DNA from 3 places in the Cytobacillus sp. C11.1 genome. Region 3 is predicted to be linked to each of the others. Evidence: predicted binding sites of a transcription regulator. Region 3 holds the regulator's gene; each other region holds the start of a gene.
The links. The regulator LexA, encoded in region 3, represses DNA repair genes until DNA is damaged. The targets are predictions, from matches to a motif close to CGAACATATGTTCG.

Region 1 (3,281 bases), 1.8 Mb from region 3:
CCTTTTTAAAAGCCCATGATGAATTTTATTATAAACTTTTTACTGAATTCGGGGTTCCGGAAAAGTATTTATCCTTTATTGGTTTGATGAGAAAGACACTTCGCTTTTCCTGTAATCGCTCATTAACAGGGGAGCTTAAAGAAGGTGATAATCCTGCCGGGCTGGATGATTGGACAGTTATTGAGACACCAGGCCATGCCCAGAGCCATATCGGCTTACTTAGGGAAAGGGACGGTGTATTTATCGGCGGGGACCATCTGCTCGCCCATATCTCTCCAAACCCTATACTGGAGCCTCCTTTGCCCGGAAGCAAAGAGCGGCCGAAACCTCAGCTGCAATATAACGCTTCCCTTAAAAAAGTACAGAATCTGCCAATCGGCCTTTTTTATTCTGGTCATGGGGAAGATATCATAAATGTAAATGAATTAATCGAAGTGAGGATTGGACGCCAGCACGACCGTGCCATGAAAGTGAAAAAATGGCTCGAATCCGAATCACTCACTGTTTTTGAGGCTTGCTGCCGTCTATTTCCAAAAGTGTATGAAAAAGAGCTTTCCCTGACGATATCGGAAACGGTGGCCCAGCTTGATTATTTGCATTCTATAGGGGAGATTTATATAAATAAAGAGGAGAAAGCATTCCTGTATTCCGCATCCAAAGAGGTGGTTTGATTTGTCAGATCGATTGAAAAATAAAAATGTGATTATTACGGGTGCATCGGGGGGAATTGGAGCCCAAATGGCTGCTCTTTGCGCTGAGAGAGGGGCAAACCTTGTTCTTCTTGCCCGTAATCTTGAAAAATTGAATGCGCTGAAGGCCGACCTGCGCAGCCGTTTTTCAGTAGACATTCATGTATATAAAATTGATGTCTCCAACTCTGATGAGGTCTCTGCTGTGTTTTCAGAGATTCTTGCCCAACTCGGCCGTGTGGATATTCTTGTAAATAATGCTGGATACGGAATTTTTCGGGAGGCACATGAAGCGAAAATCGAAGAAATAAAGGGCATGTTTGACGTTAACGTAGTCGGATTGATGGCTTGCACGAGCATGGTGCTGCCGGCGATGAGGCAGCAGAAGAACGGCCATATTATCAATATCGCCTCACAGGCCGGCAAGATTGCCACACCGAAATCCAGTGTTTATTCCGCAACCAAGCATGCAGTTCTTGGCTATACGAACAGCCTTCGGATGGAGCTGGCTGACAGCAATGTATTCGTAACTGCCGTAAATCCCGGCCCTATTGAAACAAACTTTTTTAATATTGCTGATGAAAAGGGCACCTATGTTAAAAATGTTCAACGGTATATGCTCAAACCGGAGTATGTGGCGCTTAAAGTGGTTGATGCCATGCTGACGCCTGCCAGGGAAATTAATCTTCCGCGGTGGATGAATGCAGGAAGCATTGTTTATACTCTGTTTCCGAGGTTGTTTGAAAAAATCGGGAAACGCGCATTTAATCAGAAGTAAAATACTGAAAGGCCGCCAGCAATTGCCTGGCGGCTTCTCTTTTGCACTTATCCCGGGGTCCCCTTAAAAATACGGCGAATCTGTGATATAGCCGTACACTGCATCATTTACGATTTCATGCAGATCGCTGTCAGCCTCTTTATTTTTTGCCTCAATGATTTTCTTGAAAATTTCATTAAACTCTCTGCTTTCGAGCGAAATGGAATGGCTGTCCTCGTTGTATTGTTTTAAACAGTTTTGCACCATTTTAAAAACTAGTTTCTTGTTCATTTATTGCACCTCATGCTGATTATACAGGTTTCTGGGGATTTCGGCACCTGGCAAAAGAACCTGATTTAAGAAAAAGTCCGTAAAATTTCCATTGAAACCGAACGCATATTCGCTTAATATAATGGGTATACATATATAGAACAAATGTTCTTTATCTGAAGCAAGATGAATTCAAGATAACTTTCTAAAGCTAGATGATGTCTAGCTTCAGGCGCCATCAGCCCTAGGCCATAGCCGACAAGCGGGCGCCTTACACTTTTCCAAGGAGGATGTCGGAAGTCATGGTTGATTACAGCGCAATGCCGGAAAATAAAATTTTGTGTGTTGATATGAAGAGCTTCTACGCGAGCTGTTCTGCTGTCATGCTTGGCCTGGACCCTCTTGATTGCTACCTTGTGATTGCCGGAAACTTGGAGCGGAAGGGCAGTGTCGTTCTGGCTGCCTCTCCGAGGATGAAAAAGGAATTTGGGATAAAGACTGGATCCCGCCTGTTTGAGGTTCCCAATGACCCCCGCATTAGGGTTGAGGAGCCGAAAATGGCCACTTATTTAAGAATTTCCACCGAAATCACCCGGGTGTTTAACCGCTATGTCCCAAAGGAAGCCATTCATACGTACAGTGTTGATGAGAGCTTTATAAAAGTAGACGGTGCACTCCATCTCTGGGGGGATGCCGAGACAATTGCCTGGAAAATAAAAGGTGATATTGAACGGGAATTTCAGCTTCCGTGTGCCATCGGGATAGGGCCGAATATGCTCATGTCCAAACTCTGCCTTGATCTTGAAGCGAAAAAGAAGGGAGTTGCTGAGTGGAAGTACGAAGATGTGAAGACGAAATTGTGGAATGTATCTCCTTTAAGGGAAATGTGGGGAATAGGGCGCCGCGTCGAAAAAACGCTGAACGGAATGGGGATCTTCACAGTGGGCCAGCTTGCCCGCTATGACCTGGAAAAGCTTGAAAAGAAGTTTGGGATTATGGGCAACCAGCTTTATCATCATGCATGGGGAATTGACCTTTCAGAAATGGGGGCGCCGATTATGGAAGGGCAGATCAGCTTTGGGAAAAGCCAGATTCTATTAAGGGATTACAAGGAGGAGGAGGAAATTAAGCAAGTTGTCCTTGAAATGTGCGAGGAAGTGGCAAGAAGAGCCCGCACTCATCGCAAAGCCGGAAGAACAATCAGCTTTGGTCTCGGATACAGCCAGGATGAATTCGGGGGAGGTTTTTACCGTTCAAGAACGATTGATCAGCCAACGAATATCACGATGGATCTTTATCGGGTCTGCCTGGAGCTCTTTCACGAGAATTATGAAGGCAAAACAGTGCGGCAAATCTCTATCTCCCTCGGAAATATTACGGATGACTGCGAAATGCAACTGAGCCTGTTTGATCTGGATGGCTGGAAAAAACGGGAGCTCGGCTACACGGTTGACCGGATTCGCTCCAAGTTTGGAGGAGGAGCTCTTTTAAGAGCCGTATCTTATACAAGTGCAGGAACCGCCAAGCACCGCGCCACACTGGTTGGCGGCCATAAAATGTAAACA
Region 2 (3,281 bases), 450 kb from region 3:
GAAGAGCAATAAATACTTTACCAGCTTCAAGAAGAGGCTTCATATAACGGTAAAAGAAAGTGAGAAGCAGCACCTGTATATGGGCTCCATCTGTATCGGCATCTGTCATGATGATTACCTTATCGTAATTGACATCATCCAGATTAAAATCAGCTCCAACACCTGCGCCGACGGCATGGATAATCGTATTAATCTCTTCATTTTTAAAGATATCCTGAAGCTTCGCTTTTTCTGTATTAATAACTTTACCTCTAAGCGGAAGCACAGCCTGGAACCGTCTATCCCTTCCTTGCTTAGCTGATCCGCCAGCGGAGTCTCCCTCTACCAGATATATTTCATTCCTTTGCGGATTGCGTGATTGGGCTGGAGTCAGTTTGCCTGATAGTACCGCTTCTGATCTTTTCCGTTTTTTTCCGCTCCTGGCTTCTTCACGTGCTTTGCGGGCAGCTTCTCGGGCCTGGTAGGCCTTGATTGCTTTTTTGATTAATAGGGAGCTTGTCTCAGGGTTTTCTTCAAGAAAATAAGACAAATGCTCAGAAACAACAGAATCAACAGCCGAGCGTGCTTCGCTTGTTCCGAGTTTGCCTTTCGTCTGTCCTTCAAACTGCAAAAGCTCCTCAGGCACCCGAACAGAGACAATAGCGGTAAAACCTTCACGGATATCGGCTCCATCCAAATTTTTATCTTTTTCCTTTAACAAATTCACCTTTCGAGCATATTCGTTAAAGGCGCGAGTCATTGCTGTTTTTGAACCCGCTTCATGTGTTCCGCCGTCTTTTGTCCGGACGTTATTGACAAAGGACAATACATTTTCCGAATAGCCGTCATTAAATTGAAAAGCGAAATCGACTTCAATTCCATTGCTTTCTCCTTCAAAGCTTACTACCGGGTGAAGGACATCTTTTTCCTCATTTAAATATTGAACGAAAGCCTCTATGCCGTTTTCATAATGAAAAACGTCATGAAAATCATTCCGTTCATCTAGGATCTCAATTTTCATTCCCTTAAGAAGGAACGCTGACTCACGAAGACGTTCACATAGTGTCTCATAATTATAAGTAGTAGTGGAGAAAATCGTCGGGTCCGGCTTAAAATGGATTGTTGTGCCCGATTGGTTTGTCTTGCCTACTTTCTCAAGAGTGGTAACCGGTTTTCCGCCATGCTCGAACCGCTGTTCATATACAAATCCGTCCCGCTTAATTTTTACAACCAGCCACTCGGAAAGGGCGTTAACAACCGAGGCACCGACACCGTGCAGCCCTCCGCTTGTTTTATAGCCACCCTGGCCGAACTTTCCCCCGGCATGTAGAACGGTCAATATAACTTCAGGCGTTGGTTTGCCCATCCGGTGCATCCCGGTTGGCATACCGCGGCCTTTATCTTGAACACTTATTGAATTGTCTTTATGTATTTTGACAATGATATGATCCCCGTAACCTGCCAGCGCTTCATCAACAGCGTTATCGACAATCTCATATACAAGATGGTGCAAACCCCTTGCATCCGTACTTCCAATGTACATCCCAGGGCGCTTTCTTACTGCTTCCAGCCCTTCGAGTACTTGTATGGCATCATCATTGTAGTCAAAAGCTTCCTGATTTTTTGCCACGAACATACCCCTTTCATTTCTTGCAGCAACACTGACCGCGAAAAAGTGCGGCTTTAGAACACCCGTATAAGTATTCGGCTCATAAACCGAATTTCCTTTATAAAATCATAAAATCCCCGATACAGGAACAGGTGTTCTATACTCATATTTTACCATATAAATTAATAAGGTCTATGCTTTATTTTATCTATTTATTTGGTTTTGGCAAATAAGTTCTTGAGTCTTACGGGATTTTTAAAGATTATTTCCATTAGCTAAACCCTTTATTTACGGGCTTCTTATAAAAAATAAAAACATGAGATCTTTTTAAGACCTCATGCCGATTTTACTTCGTTAGCGCATGTTCAACTTTAATGCAGCGGTCCATGATGACAGTGTATCCCTTTTCCTTAAGAAAATCGTATGCTTCCTGATTTGCTACACCCAGCTGAGCCCAGAAGATATCTGCATCAATTTCTGCAAATTCCCTTGCAACCTCCGGAAGAAACTCGGAGCGCCTGAAAACATTTACGATATCAATATGTCCCTCTATCTCTTTAAGACTTGAAACGGCTTTAACGCCAAGAACTTCATCAACGGCTGGATTCACCGGGATGATCTCATAACCTGCATTTTGCATTGCTTCGGAAACCATAAAAGATGTGCGTTCGGGATTTCCGCTTAAACCGACAACTGCAATCCGCTTTGACTTTTTTAAAAGAACGCCGATTTCTTCCCGGCTTGGATTTTCAATAGCCATTTAATTCCCTCCCAAATCTGATTGATTATATTTATTTTACCTAAAAATTCTAAAGTGTACTAACTTATTGCTTTGATGCCTCAATTTTCTTTAAATAAAAGTTCAATCCCCACTCTACTTTAAACCCTGCTTTTTTATATAGGGATAATGCCTTTTCATTGGTTGTGCCTGCACATAATTTTATAACAAGCGCATCATGGTGAAAAAAGAGGTCTGATACTGCCATATCGAGCAAATGCCTTCCGATTCCGGCGTGGCGGCATGTTTCGTTCACTCCTATAAACTCAATACTTCCTTCCTTTTCCTCAGAATTGTATTCTGCATACAGATAGCCTTTAAAACCATTTTTATCCGCTGCTGTATATACCTTTTGTATATCATTGATTTTTTCAATAATTTCTTTTCCTGAATAATATGTATTTGGAAAAATAGTATCATGCAAAGATATAAAATCGCTGTACTGAGACTCGGGAGTGCGATCAAAGGGAGACCCCGGGAGCAAAGCGGCGAGGAGCGTCGGACCGCCCGCGGAAAGGGAGTGCCTCGTGCTGAAATCAACAGGCAAATTTAACAGAGCCTACCATAAAAAAAATCGGCTGATTTGTTTATCAGCCGAGAACCGTTTAGTATAACACTGTTTCCAGTCTATTGATTAGCCTTTTTATGCTTGTGTTCGCTTCTTTTAACACAATATCTTTATCAACCGTTTTCAGCTTTCTATTTTCCATCAAAATTTTTCCGTTTACTAAGGTTGCCTCCACATCTGCTCGAGTTGCGGAATATACGATTCTTGAAATTGTATCAATGTCAAAAGAAGGATAAACATGAAAATCATTCAAATTAAGGATAGCAAGGTCCGCTTTCTTGCCCGGCTCCAGGCTTCCGATTTCATCCTCCATGCCAACCGCTTTCGCTCCGCCAATAGTTGCCATT
Region 3 (3,281 bases):
TTGAAACTCAAATGCCATCATACTAAAAAAGAGCACTTTTGACAAGAAAAGTGCTCTACTCTGCTAATGAATCAACATATTCTTTATATCTTCTATGTACGGTTGCTTTTGATATATTGTAGCCGAATCCCCTTAACGTTGCTGCGATTTCGGCGAAGGTGAGATCGTTTTTTCGAAGCCGGACAATTTCATCGATTGGGACTTCGATCCTTTCCCTGCCGGCATTGACTCCTTGATTACTAAGATTTTTCTCAGGATGGTATCCTTTTTCTACCGCTCTTTGCATACCCCGTTTAATTTTAATATTATGAAGCTTTCTTTGATACTCTTCTACCATTCCGACAATGCTCAATACCATGGAGTCCGATTCCGATAGCTGAAGCTTGCCGTAGTTGGAAATGCTGTAAAGCTGGACCTCTTCTTTAAAGATACAATGGAGGATGGCAATCTTGGCATTGCCGCGCCCAAGCCGTGTCTCATCCTGGATCAGAACTACATTAATATCCTTTTCTTTTATTAAATCCAGAAGCTCAAGTATCCCGTCTCTTTCTAAATCGTATCCGCTCGCCTGGTCGCGAATAACTTTCACCACTTCAAAACCATTCTCTTTTGCCAGGTTCAATAGCTCCTCTTCCTGTCTGGAGAGAGAGGTTTCCTGCGTTTCTTTAGTTGTGCTTACCCTGCAGTATATAATTGCTTTCATAATTTCTCCTTTAACTATTTGAGTTCAGAACTGGCAAGCTCGGTAAATGGCTGCCCTTCCGCAGCTTTAACAGGGATAACAATTTCATCACCTGGAAATATTCTTCCTCCGGCAATTCCATTGTTTTGTTCTACCCAGTTAATAAATTCATCTGCTGACAGTGAATGTTCAGCTGAGAAATCTTCAGCGATTTCCCAAAGGGAGTCACCTTCAGATACAGTAACTTTAACAAACTTTTCACTATCCGGCGTTTCCATTTGCAAAACTAATATTAATGATGCTGCCAAGCTTAAAATGAATAGAATAATAGCATAAGAATAAGAATCCCACAATTTTTTCAACATTATTAAACACCTCTGTTAGAATATATGTTCGCATTTGATGTTTTTATTATAGACCGAACACTTGTTTGATGTCAACGAAAATTCGAACTTATGTTTGTATCACCTGGTAATTGATGCTATAATAAAGACAAAGAAAATCATACGAGGTGCGTTAAAGATGGTGAAATTATCAAAAAGGCAGCAAGATATATTGGAATTTATAAAAGAAGAAGTAAAACTAAGAGGCTACCCGCCTTCTGTTAGAGAGATAGGAGAAGCAGTTGGGCTTGCTTCCAGCTCTACTGTCCACGGCCATCTCGCAAGGCTCGAAAGCAAAGGTTTGATCCGCAGGGACCCTACTAAGCCGCGTGCCATTGAAATTTTAGATTTGGACGAGTCTTCGCACATTCCAAAAGTTAGCGCAGTAAACGTGCCGATCGTTGGTAAGGTTACTGCCGGCCAGCCGATTACCGCGATTGAAAATGTGGAGGAATACTTCCCTCTCCCAGAAAGGCTGGCTCCAGCTGACGAGCATGTATTCATGCTTGAAATTATGGGAGAAAGTATGATTGAGGCTGGAATTCTGGATGGTGACTATGTAATCGTTAAGCAGCAAAGCACAGCTAATAACGGAGATATTGTTGTTGCCATGACTGAAGAAGACGAAGCGACCGTTAAACGATTTTTCAAGGAGAAAGATTATGTTCGCCTCCAGCCTGAAAATTCTACGATGGAACCTATTATCCTTCGAAATGTATCCATCCTTGGCAAGGTAATTGGAGTATATCGACATATTCATTAATAGACTTTCAAAAAGCAAGCATTTATGTTTGCTTTTTATTTTTTGAAAAATACTGATTATATACAGTTCTTATTACCTGATCCTATGAATAAAATCATACGATAGTACCAGTTACTTCTTACTTGGAAGGAAGTTACAGTAAAGTTTAACTATTTTATTTTCAGAAAATTCGGTATTTTTATGCATACTAATTTATACCATCTCCCTATATAATGGTAATACACCGAGAATCAACCTAAGGTCGCTTGTCCAAAATCTCGACTTTAGGAGTGTGAAGAAAATATGTTTTTGAACATTACCTTCGCTTTGTTGATTGGTGGGCTGGTCGGTGTCGTTGGACATATTCGGAAAGAAGGCAAAATGGTAAAACCCCGGAGGACAAAGAAATTCATCTACCTGGGGGTCTTGGAAGAAGTAATCATGGGGGCTTTAGCGGCTGTTTTTTTGGTCGTATCTTCAGATCCTGACTCTACCTTAAAGATTGTACTCCTTTCGGTTATTGCAGGATTTGGAGGAGATGCACTGCTGACATGTCTCGATTTCTTAAAGATCAGACATAAAGAATAGAGATTGGCAGAAAGAGTTCATATAGACAAAACCTCGTTCTTCATCGAACGGGGTTTTTTGTGTGACTGCATTAAACTGTTTTGCGTTTGTATTACAAATCCCGGTAAAGTATGATTTTTCCGCCAATTTATGATATTATTTCATCTGGGCAAATTCCATGAAAGTGGGAGACGCAAAGCCACGGGCCTAAAACGATTAAAGTCATGGCAGCCGGGCTGCTTATAAGACAATTCATACCAGAACAATTTGCCTAAATCAGCTATGAGAAGGGTGAAAAATGATTTATCCAACAGTGCTTAGCAAGGAGTCGAACTTGGTGCACATCGTAAAGGATCAAAACAGCTGTGTATGCGGATTTACATACAATGCCTTTACAACTTTCACCAAAAAGGATCTTAAAAAAATAAAATTCAAACCGGAAAAGGTTATCACCTGTCCGAACTGCAAATCCATCATTCAGTGATGGATTTTTTATATATTAGGCTATATTAAAGTTTGTTGTTAATGGCACTGCGTTTTGTAGCTTGAGGAGTGAAAACGCACTCGCATATTCTTCATGTGGTATTTATTCGGGGATGTATAATTCATTGACCCCTGCGAGAAGCGTGTCAACGGGAGACCACAGACGCGAATGCACCTAGGAGCGTCAGACCGACCGCGGAACGCGAGCTCAGTGAACGGAAATCACCACTCAAGCTTAACCGCACAAAAAAGCCTCGGCACTGAGGCCAAGGCTTGACTGATTATTAATACATGCTCAGATACTGCTCGCGCTCCCATGGATGCACTTGCGTACGGAACATATCCCACTCGATTTCTTTTGCTTCAATGAAGTGTTCGAAAATATGATCGCCAAGAGCAGAAACGATTACTTCGTCATTTTTAA

Region 1: a site for LexA is predicted at 1,836-1,849, ahead of AC3ZVC_RS11580 (YqzH family protein). Genes of this name have one in related genera too.
Region 2: a site for LexA is predicted at 1,673-1,686, ahead of parE (DNA topoisomerase IV subunit B). Genes of this name have one in related genera too.

What each region holds. Positions count from the first base shown of each region.
Region 1 covers NZ_CM176935.1:2,345,812-2,349,092, forward strand. Annotated here, with positions in the region: gene AC3ZVC_RS11570 (MBL fold metallo-hydrolase) at 1-671, shown strand, start outside; gene AC3ZVC_RS11575 (SDR family NAD(P)-dependent oxidoreductase) at 673-1,467, shown strand; gene AC3ZVC_RS11580 (YqzH family protein) at 1,531-1,737, opposite strand; gene AC3ZVC_RS11585 (Y-family DNA polymerase) at 2,019-3,278, shown strand.
Region 2 covers NZ_CM176935.1:3,703,560-3,706,840, forward strand. Annotated here, with positions in the region: gene parE (DNA topoisomerase IV subunit B) at 1-1,609, opposite strand, end outside; gene AC3ZVC_RS18410 (CoA-binding protein) at 1,935-2,348, opposite strand; gene AC3ZVC_RS18415 (GNAT family N-acetyltransferase) at 2,413-2,790, opposite strand; gene AC3ZVC_RS18420 (5'-deoxyadenosine deaminase) at 2,972-3,281, opposite strand, start outside.
Region 3 covers NZ_CM176935.1:4,148,924-4,152,204, forward strand. Annotated here, with positions in the region: gene AC3ZVC_RS20520 (YneB family resolvase-like protein) at 56-703, opposite strand; gene yneA (cell division suppressor protein YneA) at 718-1,047, opposite strand; gene lexA (transcriptional repressor LexA) at 1,205-1,828, shown strand; gene AC3ZVC_RS20535 (DUF4257 domain-containing protein) at 2,111-2,395, shown strand; cyclic di-GMP riboswitch class I at 2,533-2,618, shown strand; gene AC3ZVC_RS20540 (hypothetical protein) at 2,673-2,858, shown strand; gene glnA (type I glutamate--ammonia ligase) at 3,142-3,281, opposite strand, start outside.